DNA from 2 places in the Enterobacter huaxiensis genome. Region 1 is predicted to be linked to the other one. Evidence: predicted binding sites of a transcription regulator. Region 1 holds the regulator's gene; the other holds the start of a gene.
The links. The regulator LexA, encoded in region 1, represses DNA repair genes until DNA is damaged. The targets are predictions, from matches to a motif close to TNCTGTATGTACATACAGNA.
Positions count from the first base shown of each region.

Region 2: the regulator LexA is predicted to act here: its motif matches at 1,712-1,731, upstream of sbmC (DNA gyrase inhibitor SbmC).

Region 1 covers NZ_CP043342.1:4,537,646-4,543,377, forward strand. Annotated here, with positions in the region: gene D5067_RS21655 (cupin domain-containing protein) at 1-356, opposite strand, end outside; gene zur (zinc uptake transcriptional repressor Zur) at 475-987, shown strand; gene D5067_RS21665 (CsbD family protein) at 1,045-1,254, opposite strand; partial or broken gene D5067_RS24110 (hypothetical protein) at 1,304-1,378, opposite strand; gene dinF (MATE family efflux transporter DinF) at 1,375-2,712, opposite strand; gene lexA (transcriptional repressor LexA) at 2,775-3,383, opposite strand; gene D5067_RS21680 (diacylglycerol kinase) at 3,492-3,860, opposite strand; gene plsB (glycerol-3-phosphate 1-O-acyltransferase PlsB) at 4,014-5,732, shown strand, end outside.
Region 2 covers NZ_CP043342.1:1,785,925-1,791,656, reverse strand. Annotated here, with positions in the region: gene D5067_RS08500 (FUSC family protein) at 73-1,131, opposite strand; gene sbmC (DNA gyrase inhibitor SbmC) at 1,223-1,696, opposite strand; gene dacD (serine-type D-Ala-D-Ala carboxypeptidase DacD) at 1,815-2,981, opposite strand; gene sbcB (exodeoxyribonuclease I) at 3,192-4,616, shown strand; gene D5067_RS08480 (APC family permease) at 4,728-5,732, opposite strand, start outside.

The DNA.
Region 1 (5,732 bases):
CCAACCACCAGTAACCGTACCTCTTCGTCGGTGTTATTAATAAAGGTATGACAGACGCCTGTTCCGGCCGGGAACCCCACGCTATCACCTGGCTCCAGCTTCCACAGATAACCGTTAATCCAGGCTTCCGGGTAACCTTCAAGGACGTAGATAAACTCCTCTTCATCGCTTTCTGCATGAGGATAAGATGTGCGCCGACCGGGCGGTAACCGTTCATGGTGAATACCGATACGTCCTAAACCCAGCCTGCGGGCCAGCGGCGCGCCGATCGAAAAAAGCTCGTTGCTGTCGGGATAGGTGGAGTCATCCGCGCCTTCCACGTCGCGCCAGTGCCGAATACAGTCAGGTCTTTTCATGAATAATTCCTCCGAAATACGTTGCGTCAGGTATAGCACAGCCTGGCGGATCTCGGTGTTTTTAGCAGAACATGATAAAGTGACGGTTTCCCCACTCTTTAAACATCCGAGGTGCTGAATGGATAAGTCCACAAAAGAGCTGTTAGCGCAGGCTGAAAAGCTGTGCGTGCAACGCAATGTGCGCCTGACCCCGCAGCGCCTTGAGGTATTGCGTCTGATGAGCCTGCAGCAGGGTGCGATCAGTGCGTATGATTTACTGGACCTGCTGCGCGAGAGCGAACCGCAGGCCAAACCGCCGACCGTCTATCGCGCGCTGGATTTCCTGCTGGAACAAGGCTTTGTGCACAAGGTGGAGTCGACAAACAGCTACGTGCTGTGCCATCTGTTCGATCAGCCAACCCACACGTCGGCCATGTTTATCTGCGATCGCTGTGGCGTGGTTAAAGAAGAGGGGGCGGAAGGCGTTGAAGACATTATGCATTCGCTGGCGGCCAGAATGGGCTTTGCCCTGCGTCATAATGTGATTGAGGCACACGGTTTGTGCTCTGCTTGTGTAGAAGTGGAATCCTGTAGCCATCAGGACGTTTGCCAGCACGATCACTCTATCCTCGTAAAGAAAAAGCCCCGCTAGCGGCAAAAGAAAAGGCGGCCCATGGCCGCCCTCAGAGGGATAACAGCTTATCTACGATTACCAGCGATAATCGTTACGGGTTTCCCAGTCTTTTACTTCCGTTTCGGCTTTGTCTTTCTCGTAGCCATAACGTTCCTGGATTTTACCGACAAGCTGATCGCGCTTACCTTCAATGACGGTCATATCGTCATCGGTCAGTTTACCCCACTGTTCTTTCGCTTTACCTTTGAATTGCTTCCAGTTGCCGCCGATTTCGTCTTTATTCATCATCGTGTCCTCATAGTTAAGCGTTGGGTCGTAACGTCCGTTACGTTCTTTTCTGCTGGACGTGATAATAATTGTAGTGAAGGATTCGGCAGCCGTTTTCATATTCGGAATCTTTAACCGTCACGATATATCGGAGCGGGAAGGAAACCAGGTATTGTTGCGCCAGTGGCGGCGCCAGATGAATGCCAGCGACAGCCCGCGCAGGGAGAGAAAGACGGCCAGCGCCAGCCACAAACCGTGATTGCCCAGATACGGCAGCGTCAGCAGCGTCAGGCCAAAGCCCGCCGCCGCGACGGCCATGCTGTTGCGCATCTCGGCGCCCCGCGTCGCACCGATAAACATGCCGTCCAGCAGATAACACCAGACGCCCACCACCGGTAAAATCATCTGCCAGACGATGTAGCGGTCTGCCAGTTCGCGTATTGCCGGTAACGAGGTCAGCAGTGCAATGATGTGGCTACCGAAGCAGGCATAAATCAGTGCAAAAGCCAGCGCAACAAGACCCGCCTGACGGCAGGCAGCCTGCCATACCTCCTGCAGCTGACCGCGTTGTCGCGCCCCGTAGGCCTGCCCGGAGTGCGCCTCAACGGCATAGGCGAAGCCATCAAGCGCGTAAGCCGTGAAGGTAAGCAGCGTCATCAGTACCGCATTGACCGCAACGATCTCAGGCCCAAGACGGGCGCCAAAGACCGTCAACGCGCCGAAACAGAGCTGAAGCAGGAGCGAGCGCAGCATGATGTCACGGTTAAGCGCCAGCAGCTTGCGGATGTTGCCGCGCCATGCGGTTTTCAGCATCGCGAGGGAGATGCCGCGCATGGCCAGCACGCGCCAGACCATCCACAGGCCGATGACAAACGTGCCGTATTCCGCAATGGCCGTCGCCAGCGCCGCGCCCCGCACGTTCATGTGCAGGCCCATCACCAGCCAGAGGTCGAGCACGATGTTCAGAAGGTTTCCCACTACCAGCAGGATAACCGGCGCGCGGGCATACTGAACGCCCAGCAGCCAGCCCAGCAGGACCAGGTTTGCCAGTGAGGCGGGTGCGCTGAGCCAGCGAATTTCGAGGAAGCGCCGCGCCTGCTCAAGTACCGCCTCGCTGCCGCCCACAATATGGAGTGCCAGATCGATCAGCGGCGTACGCAGCAATACGATTAAGGCGCCTGCGCCGAGCGCGAGAATGAGCGGCTGAACCAGCGCCCGCGCCAGGCGCAGCGGGTCTTTGGCGCCATACGCCTGTGCCGTCAGGCCTGTGGTGCTCATACGCAAAAAGAGCAGCAGCATAAAGAGGAAGCTGGTTGCCGTTGCGCCAATCGCTACGCCGCCCAGATAAACGGGTGAATCCAGATGACCAATGACCGCCGTATCCACCAGCCCCAATAGGGGAACGGTGATATTGGAGAAAATCATCGGCAGCGCAAGACGCCACAGTGCCTTATCAGAAGCCGTCAGCAGTGACATGAAAAATACCGGGAGTGGAAAGTCAATCAGGCTGCGGAGACCCGCAGCCTGTCAGGAAGAGATTACAGCCATTCACCGTTGCGGATAACACCCACTGCCAGACCTTCAATGGAGAAACTCTGTTCACGGAGATCCACCACGATAGGTGAGAATTCATTATTTTCTGGCAGAAGCTGTACCGTATTGCCCTGCTTTTTCAGGCGCTTAACGGTCACTTCGTCATCAATGCGCGCCACTACCACCTGGCCATTACGCACATCCTGCGTTTTATGTACCGCCAGCAGATCGCCATCGAGAATACCGATGTCTTTCATGGACATTCCGCTGACGCGCAGCAAGAAATCCGCACTCGGTTTGAACATGCCAGGATCGACCTGATAGTGTCCTTCGATATGCTGCTGTGCCAGCAGGGGTTCACCTGCGGCAACACGGCCAATTAGCGGGATACCCGTTTCTTCTTCCACCAGCAGGCGGATGCCGCGTGAAGCACCAGAAACAATCTCAATCACGCCTTTACGCGCCAGCGCTTTAAGGTGTTCTTCAGCAGCATTTGGAGAACGGAAGCCCAGACGCTGTGCGATTTCCGCACGCGTGGGTGGCATACCCGTCTGGCTGATGTGATCCCGGATGAGATCAAACACCTCTTGCTGCCTGGTCGTTAACGCTTTCATTCCGCCCCCTGGGTGTATATACAGTTATGCTGTGAGTATATACAGTCAAAGGCGAATTTGGAACCAAAAACTGCACAAAAAACCAGGGACTTAATTATTCTACGAGGCTCATCGGAAATGCGACCAAAGCAGCGTGACCCAGGTGATAGCCGCAGTGATAATCGCCAGTAACACAGCGGCAGACCCCATGTCTTTCGCGCGGCCTGAGAGCTCATGGAAATCCGAGCCAATCCGATCCACAACGGCCTCAATAGCGCTATTAAGAATTTCCACTATCATCACCAGAAGTACGGAACCGATGAGCAGTACGCGGGTAATAGCATCAACGTCAAGGAAACAGGCGATGATAACCGCGACGATAGCGGCAACGCCCTCCTGGCGAAATGCGGCTTCATTGACCCATGCGGCACGGAAACCTTTCCATGAATAGCCGGCAGCTTTGATGATTCGAGTAAACCCAGTGGTATTATTGGCCATTAATAGAACCTTTTATTGGAAATAGCGTCAGTAACTCTAGCAGCAGCGCGTTTCGCTGTAGCCGAAGTATGACGGGTAACAACAGAAATTTTGCGCGCTTTCTGTTATCCTTGCGCAGCAATTGCATTATTAACCAGAGGCTTTACATCGTTTATGTCCGGCTGGCCACGAATTTACTACAAATTACTTAATTTACCATTAAGCGTCCTGGTAAAAAGTAAGTCTATCCCAGCAGAACCCGCGCTGGAATTAGGGCTCGATACGTCGCGCCCTATTATGTACGTTTTGCCTTATAACTCTAAGGCAGACCTGTTGACGCTTCGCGCCCAGTGTCTGGCGCATGATTTACCCGACCCGCTTGAACCGCTGGAAGTCGATGGCACGCTGTTGCCACGCTACGTGTTTATCCACGGCGGGCCGCGCGTGTTCACCTATTACACGCCGAAAGAAGAGTCCATCAAGCTGTTCCATGACTACCTCGACCTGCACCGTAGCAATCCTGACCTGGATGTGCAGATGGTGCCGGTTTCCGTCATGTTTGGCCGCCGTCCGGGCCGCGAAAAGGGTGAAGAGAATCCACCGCTGCGCATGCTTAACGGCATCCAGAAATTCTTCGCGGTCTCCTGGCTTGGGCGCGACAGCTTTGTGCGCTTCTCCCCTTCCGTCTCCCTTCGCCGCATGGCGGACGAGCACGGGACCGATAAGATCATTGCGCAAAAACTGGCTCGCGTAGCGCGTATGCACTTCGCACGCCAGCGCCTGGCGGCCGTTGGGCCACGCCTTCCGGCGCGTCAGGATCTGTTCAACAAGCTGCTGGCCTCCAAAGCGATTGCTCGCGCGGTTGAAGACGAAGCGCGCAGTAAAAAGATTTCCCACGAGAAAGCACAGCAGAACGCCATTGCGCTGATGGAAGAGATCGCCGCGAACTTCTCCTACGAGATGATTCGTCTGTCCGATCGTATCCTGAGTTTTACCTGGAACCGTCTCTATCAGGGGATTAACGTCCATAACGCCGAGCGCGTGCGCCAGCTGGCGCATGACGGCCACGAGATTGTGTATGTGCCCTGCCACCGCAGTCACATGGACTATCTGCTGCTCTCCTACGTGCTTTACCACCAGGGCCTGGTACCTCCGCACATTGCGGCGGGTATCAACCTGAACTTCTGGCCAGCGGGCCCGATTTTCCGCCGCCTGGGTGCGTTCTTTATTCGTCGTACCTTCAAGGGCAACAAGCTCTATTCCACCGTATTCCGTGAATATCTGGGCGAGCTGTTCAGCCGTGGATATTCCGTTGAGTACTTCGTGGAGGGGGGCCGTTCTCGTACCGGCCGTCTGCTCGATCCGAAGACCGGCACGCTGTCGATGACCATCCAGGCCATGCTGCGCGGCGGTACGCGTCCGATTACGCTTGTCCCTATCTACATTGGCTATGAGCACGTGATGGAAGTGGGCACCTACGCGAAAGAGCTGCGCGGTGCGACTAAAGAGAAAGAGAGCCTGCCGCAGATGCTGCGCGGGCTGAGCAAGCTGCGCAACCTTGGTCAGGGCTACGTAAACTTTGGCGAACCCATGCCGCTGATGACGTACCTGAACAATCATGTCCCGGAGTGGCGTGAGTCTATCGATCCTATCGAAGCGGTGCGTCCGGCCTGGCTGACGCCAACGGTCAACGGCATTGCCGCTGAGCTGATGGTGCGAATTAACAACGCCGGTGCGGCCAACGCCATGAACCTGTGCTGTACCGCGCTGTTGGCCTCCCGCCAGCGTTCGCTGACCCGCGAGCAGCTGACCGAGCAGATCGACTGCTACCTGGACATTATGCGCAACGTACCGTATTCGGTTGATTCAACTGCGCCTTCTGCGACCGCCAGC
Region 2 (5,732 bases), 2.2 Mb from region 1:
GTTTGACGCTATCATAACCCCAATTGCTGCTGAATCGAAGCAGCAGCCGTCACATAAGGAGATGGCTGCTTTTTATTTGCGCAGCGCGCGGCAAATAAGGTGCGACAACAGCTCTAGCTGCCGCGCCAGCTCCATACTTAGCCAGACGTAACCGTGGATCGGCGTTTCCGCCACGTTATCGCCCTGCCGCTCGTTCATCAGCTGTTTCAGCTCCGCGACAATCTCCGTCAGACGTTCGCTGTTCGCCAGTATAGGCTGCGGGTTACCCTCATACAGCGCGTGGGCGATGGTCAGCAGCGTTTGCTGCGTCATCTGCTGCGTCTCTTTCAGCGTGTGCGCGTTAAGCATCAGCAGATGGCTGGGGCGAGACGCCCAGTGGGCATTAATCTGCAGCTCAAGCATGCAAACAAGATTTCGGCTCACCGTCTGAATGGCTTCAAAAATCGATTTCTGGATATGGGTCTCTTTGCTGGCTGGCGTAATCAGGCCGCGCATTTTGACGACGTCATTAAGGATTTTCTGCAGATGCTTTTCCAGCCGCGGGCGTTCAACCAGGTTAGGAGAAAATCCGGCCTGGTAGACCCGGTTAAACGCGGTAACGTAGTTCGCCATCTGAATGCGCCAGTGCAGAAACGCGCGCTGCGGCCAGATACCGGTGAAGAGCATTGCCAGCAATGAGCCAAGAATGACATCACCGCTTCGCCACAGCGCGGTCGTCATGTCGCCCGCCGGGGCGCCGACCACCACCGCGAGCGTGATGCCAATCAGCAGCGCCTGATACGGCTTTTTCCCCAGCGCCAGCCAGCCGCAGAGGAACATAGCCGCAGCGCACCACAGCAGCATCACCGGGAAGGAGATCAGCTCCAGCTTCAGGGCAATCAGGCCTAATGCAGAGCCCAAAACCGTGCCGCCAATACGCTCGAAGGCGCGCGGCACAACGTTACCCCAGAACGAAATCGGCCCCATGATGACCACCAGCGTGATCAGCGGCCACGTCCCTTCAGGGATTTCCAGCAGGCGCACCAGGATAAACGTCAGAATAAAGGCCAGCGCAATGCGGCACCCGTGCACCACGCGGTAATGTTTATACAGCCGAATTTCAAACGGCGTTAATGATTTGTCGGGACGCACACCCGCTCTCCAGCTACACGGCAAACCACAATTGTACTGTGTTTTCAGCCGGGTGGATCGTTCCCGGCTGAAAAACCTACCATTAACAGGGTTAACCCGCTTTGTGCTCTACCGCGATATACATTTCAATATCCCAGTAGCCCTCCGCGTTGCCATCGTTGAGATAGCGCTCGAAGCAGGGTTTGGGGGCCATCTGGTATTTGTTGTCCTGCAGGAGGGAGTTGAAGAACTGGTACCACGGCGTGGCAAAGTCATGATTTTCGACGCGCGCTGTCGCTACGGCATAATCACCGGCGGCAATTTCGGTCATCATCACCCCTTCGCTATTGTCGGGGATGATAAAATCATCAGGAACGGTGACTGCCGTATCGCAGCGCAATTTCTCCGCCGGGACTTCATCCGGGTTATCGTAGTAGACCGCCACCCATTCCAGCGGCTGAATGTGACGTCCATCGACCCACATGACCAGCTGTTCAAAACCCTGCTTAACCGTTTTTTCCCACGGCCCCACGAGGTGAAAGCCAGCGATTTTACGTTTCTGTTGCTGCTTGATGCTGTAGTCCATGCTGCCTCCGTTTATTACTGTGTATTTATACACTATAAAGTGGATTGCATATTATCAGCAAACGAGGAGTGTTTATTATGTGAGCAGACTCGCAGCCCCGCCAGTCTGCCCCAAAAGGTTAGAGTTTATGGTGCAGATAATCACCGAGTCGGGAGAAAAGGCCGCCCTTATCAACGCTTTCAAGGGTAACCAGCGGCCAGTGGGCCACCACCTTGTCGCGGTCATACAGCTGAATTTCGCCTACCCGCTGGTGGGCAGCAATCGGCGCTTCCAGCTCTTTTTTATCCAGCACGTATTTGGCCTTAATGTTCGGCACTTCTGCTTTTGGTAAGGCCAGCCAGAAGTCCTGATCCGTTCCTAATTCGATCTGCTCTTTATCGCCGTACCAGATACGTTCGGTTCCCACTTTTTTACCGTTGTGAAGGATCTGCACCGTATCGAAGTTTTGCTGTCCCCAGTGCAGCAGCTTGCGGGCCTGATCTTCACGCCCTTTCGGGCTATCGGCTCCCATCACTACCGCAATCAGCCGACGCTGGCCGTCCACCGCGGAGGCAATCAGGTTAAAGCCCGCCCCGGAGGTGTGCCCCGTTTTAAGCCCGTCCACGTTCATGGTTTTATCCCACAGCAGGCCGTTACGGTTTTGCTGGGTGATTCCGTTCCACGTCAGGCTTTTCTCACTGTACATATGGTAGAACTCAGGCTCGCCGTGAATGATGGCACGGGAAAGCACGGCCAGATCGTAGGCGGAGCTGTGTTGTCCCGGCGCATCCAGCCCGTGCACCGTTTCGAAGTGGGTATCGCGCAGGTGCAATTTTTGCACGTAGTCATTCATCATATTCACGAACTGCGGCTGACCGCCCGCAACGTGATCGGCCAGCGCTACGCAGGCGTCGTTGCCGGAGTCAACAATCAGGCCGCGGCTCAGGTCTCGCACAGAGACGCGATCGCCCGCCTTCAGGAACATCAGGGAAGATCCGTCAAAAACCGGGTTGCCTTTGGCCCACGCGTCGCGGCCTACGGTAACGATGTCATCGGGCGTAATTCGGTGGCTGTCGATGGCGCGGTCAACCACGTAGCCCGTCATCAGCTTGGTGAGGCTCGCCGGATTGCGCTGTTGATGTTCGTTGCCCGCCGTTAAGATCTGACCCGTGGTGTAATCCATTAGCACCCAGGAGCCCGCCTGGATGGCCGGCGGCTGCGGGGAAAAATCCAACGGGTCAGCAGCCAGCGCGGATGAAATACTCGAAGCGAGTAAAGAAACAGCAATAAACAGACGGCGTTTCAACGGTATATCCTCAGGTCATTAAAAATCGTTGACCTTTTTACGGGAGTTCTGATGTCGTTACCTGCCTTAATTGCAAAAAAATGTGACAGCGCGCCGGTTTTTCTCTGAATGCGCCTCGCAAATTTCATCCCTCCCGGCGCTTTTTATTCGGCCTGCCCCTCACGATCGTTTACCATAGAGACGTCATTTTTTAACAGGATGGTATTACTGGTGTCTGATTCTGCCGCGCGTCCCACATTTTTATTCCACGATTACGAAACCTTTGGCACCCACCCGGCGCTGGACCGACCGGCGCAGTTCGCCGCCATCCGTACCGATGAAGACTTCAACATCATTGGCGAACCGGAGGTGTTTTACTGCAAACCCGCCGATGACTATCTGCCGCAGCCCGTCGCGGTGATGGTAACGGGCATTACCCCTCAGGAAGCGCGGGACAAAGGGGTTAACGAGGCAGAGTTCGCCCGCCGTATCCACGATCTCTTCACCGTTCCCAATACCTGCGTGGTGGGTTACAACAACATCCGTTTTGACGATGAAGTGACGCGTAATATCTTCTACCGCAACTTCTACGATCCCTATGCCTGGAGCTGGCAGAACCGTAACTCGCGCTGGGATTTACTCGACATCATGCGCGCCTGCTATGCGCTGCGCCCTGAGGGCATTAGCTGGCCGGAAAATGAGGAAGGGCTGACGAGCTTCAGGCTGGAACACCTGACGCGCGCAAACGGCATCGAACACAGCAATGCCCACGACGCAATGGCGGACGTCTACGCCACTATCGCCATGGCGAAGCTGGTCAAAACGGCGCAGCCGCGCCTGTTTGAGTACCTGCTGGGCCACCGCAGCAAGCAGAAGCTGACGACCCTGATCGACGTGCCGCAGATGAAACCGCTGGTGCATATCTCCGGCATGTTCGGCGCATGGCGCGGCAATACCAGCTGGGTCGCCCCGCTCGCCTGGCATCCCGATAACCGTAACGCGGTGATTATGGTCGATCTCGCCGGTGATATATCGCCGCTGCTGGAGCTCGACAGCGATACGCTGCGCGAGCGGCTCTATACCCCAAAAAATGAACTCGGTGACCTGCCCGCCGTGCCGGTCAAACTGGTGCATATCAACAAATGCCCGGTGCTGGCGCAGGCCAACACGCTGCGTCCTGAAGATGCCGACAGGCTCGGCATTAACCGACAGCACTGTCTGGATAATCTGAAGGTGCTGCGCGACCACCCGCAGGTGCGCGAGAAAGTCGTGGCTATCTTTGCCGAAGCCGAGCCGTTTGTGCCGTCTGAAAATGTCGATGCGCAGCTCTATAACGGCTTTTTCAGCGATGCCGACCGCGCGGCCATGAACATCGTTCTTCAAACCGAGCCGCGTAACCTGCCGGCGCTGGATATCACCTTCGTGGATAAACGCATCGACAAATTGATATTTAACTATCGTGCGCGAAACTATCCCGGCACGCTGGACGAAGCAGAGCAGGAGCGCTGGCTGCAGCATCGTCGTAACGTCTTTACGCCAGAGTTCCTTAGCAGCTATGCCCAGGAGCTGGAAATGCTCTACGGCCAGTATGAAGGGAATGCTGAGAAACAGGCGCTGTTGAAATCCCTGTTCCAGTACGCGCAAGAAATTGTCTGAGTGATGGGTACAAAAAAGCCGGAGGCGATGTCTCCGGCTTTTTTTTGCCCGCAGGCGCGGGCTTACGGGTTTTGTAGGTCGGGTAAGGCGTAGCCGCCACCCGACTTGATATTACGCGACGTCTTCGTACTGAGGAACCGGGTTGCGGAAGCTTTTGGTTACGCAAGCCAGGTAAATCAGACCGATAGCACCCCAGATCAGACCCAGAACCATAGAGCTCTCTTCCAGGTTAATCCACAGCGCGCCCACCGTCAGGGCACCGCACACTGGCAGCACCAGATAGTTGAAGTGGTCTTTCAGCGTCTTGTTGCGCTTCTCGCGGATCCAGAACTGAGAGATCACCGAGAGGTTAACGAAGGTAAACGCCACCAGCGCACCGAAGTTAATCAGCGCGGTTGCCGTTACCAGGTCGAATTTAATCGCCAGCAGCGCAATGGCGCCTACCAGCAGCACGTTCCACGCCGGAGTACGCCATTTCGGATGAACGTAGCCGAAGAAGCGGGTCGGGAACACGCCGTCACGGCCCATCACGTACATCAGGCGAGAAACGCCCGCGTGCGCCGCCATGCCGGAAGCCAGAACGGTCACGCTGGAGAAGATCAGCACGCCCCACTGGAAGGTTTTACCCGCAACGTACAGCATGATTTCAGGCTGAGACGCGTCCGGATCTTTAAAGCGAGAGATGTCCGGGAAGTACAGCTGCAGGAAGTAGGAGGCACCGATAAAGATCAGGCCGCCAATCAGCGCGGTCAGGAAAATCGCTTTCGGGATCACGCGCTCGGCGTCTTTGGTCTCTTCAGACAGAGAAGAGATGCCGTCGAAGCCCAGGAACGAGAAGCACAGGATAGTCGCACCGGTGATCATCGGCACAACGTGCGCGCCTTCGGACCAGAACGGACGGGTGCTGGTCAGCGTACCCGCGCCTTCACCGTGCATCACGCCGTAAATGATCAGGCCAACAATAACGGAAACAATACCCATCTGCAGGATAACAATCAGGGTGTTGAAGTTAGCAACCGTCTTGATGCTGCGCAGGTTAGAGATGGTCATAAAGGCCACCAGCGCCACAACAAAGATCCACGATGGTACAGAAGGCACCAGCGCTTCGAAGTAAAT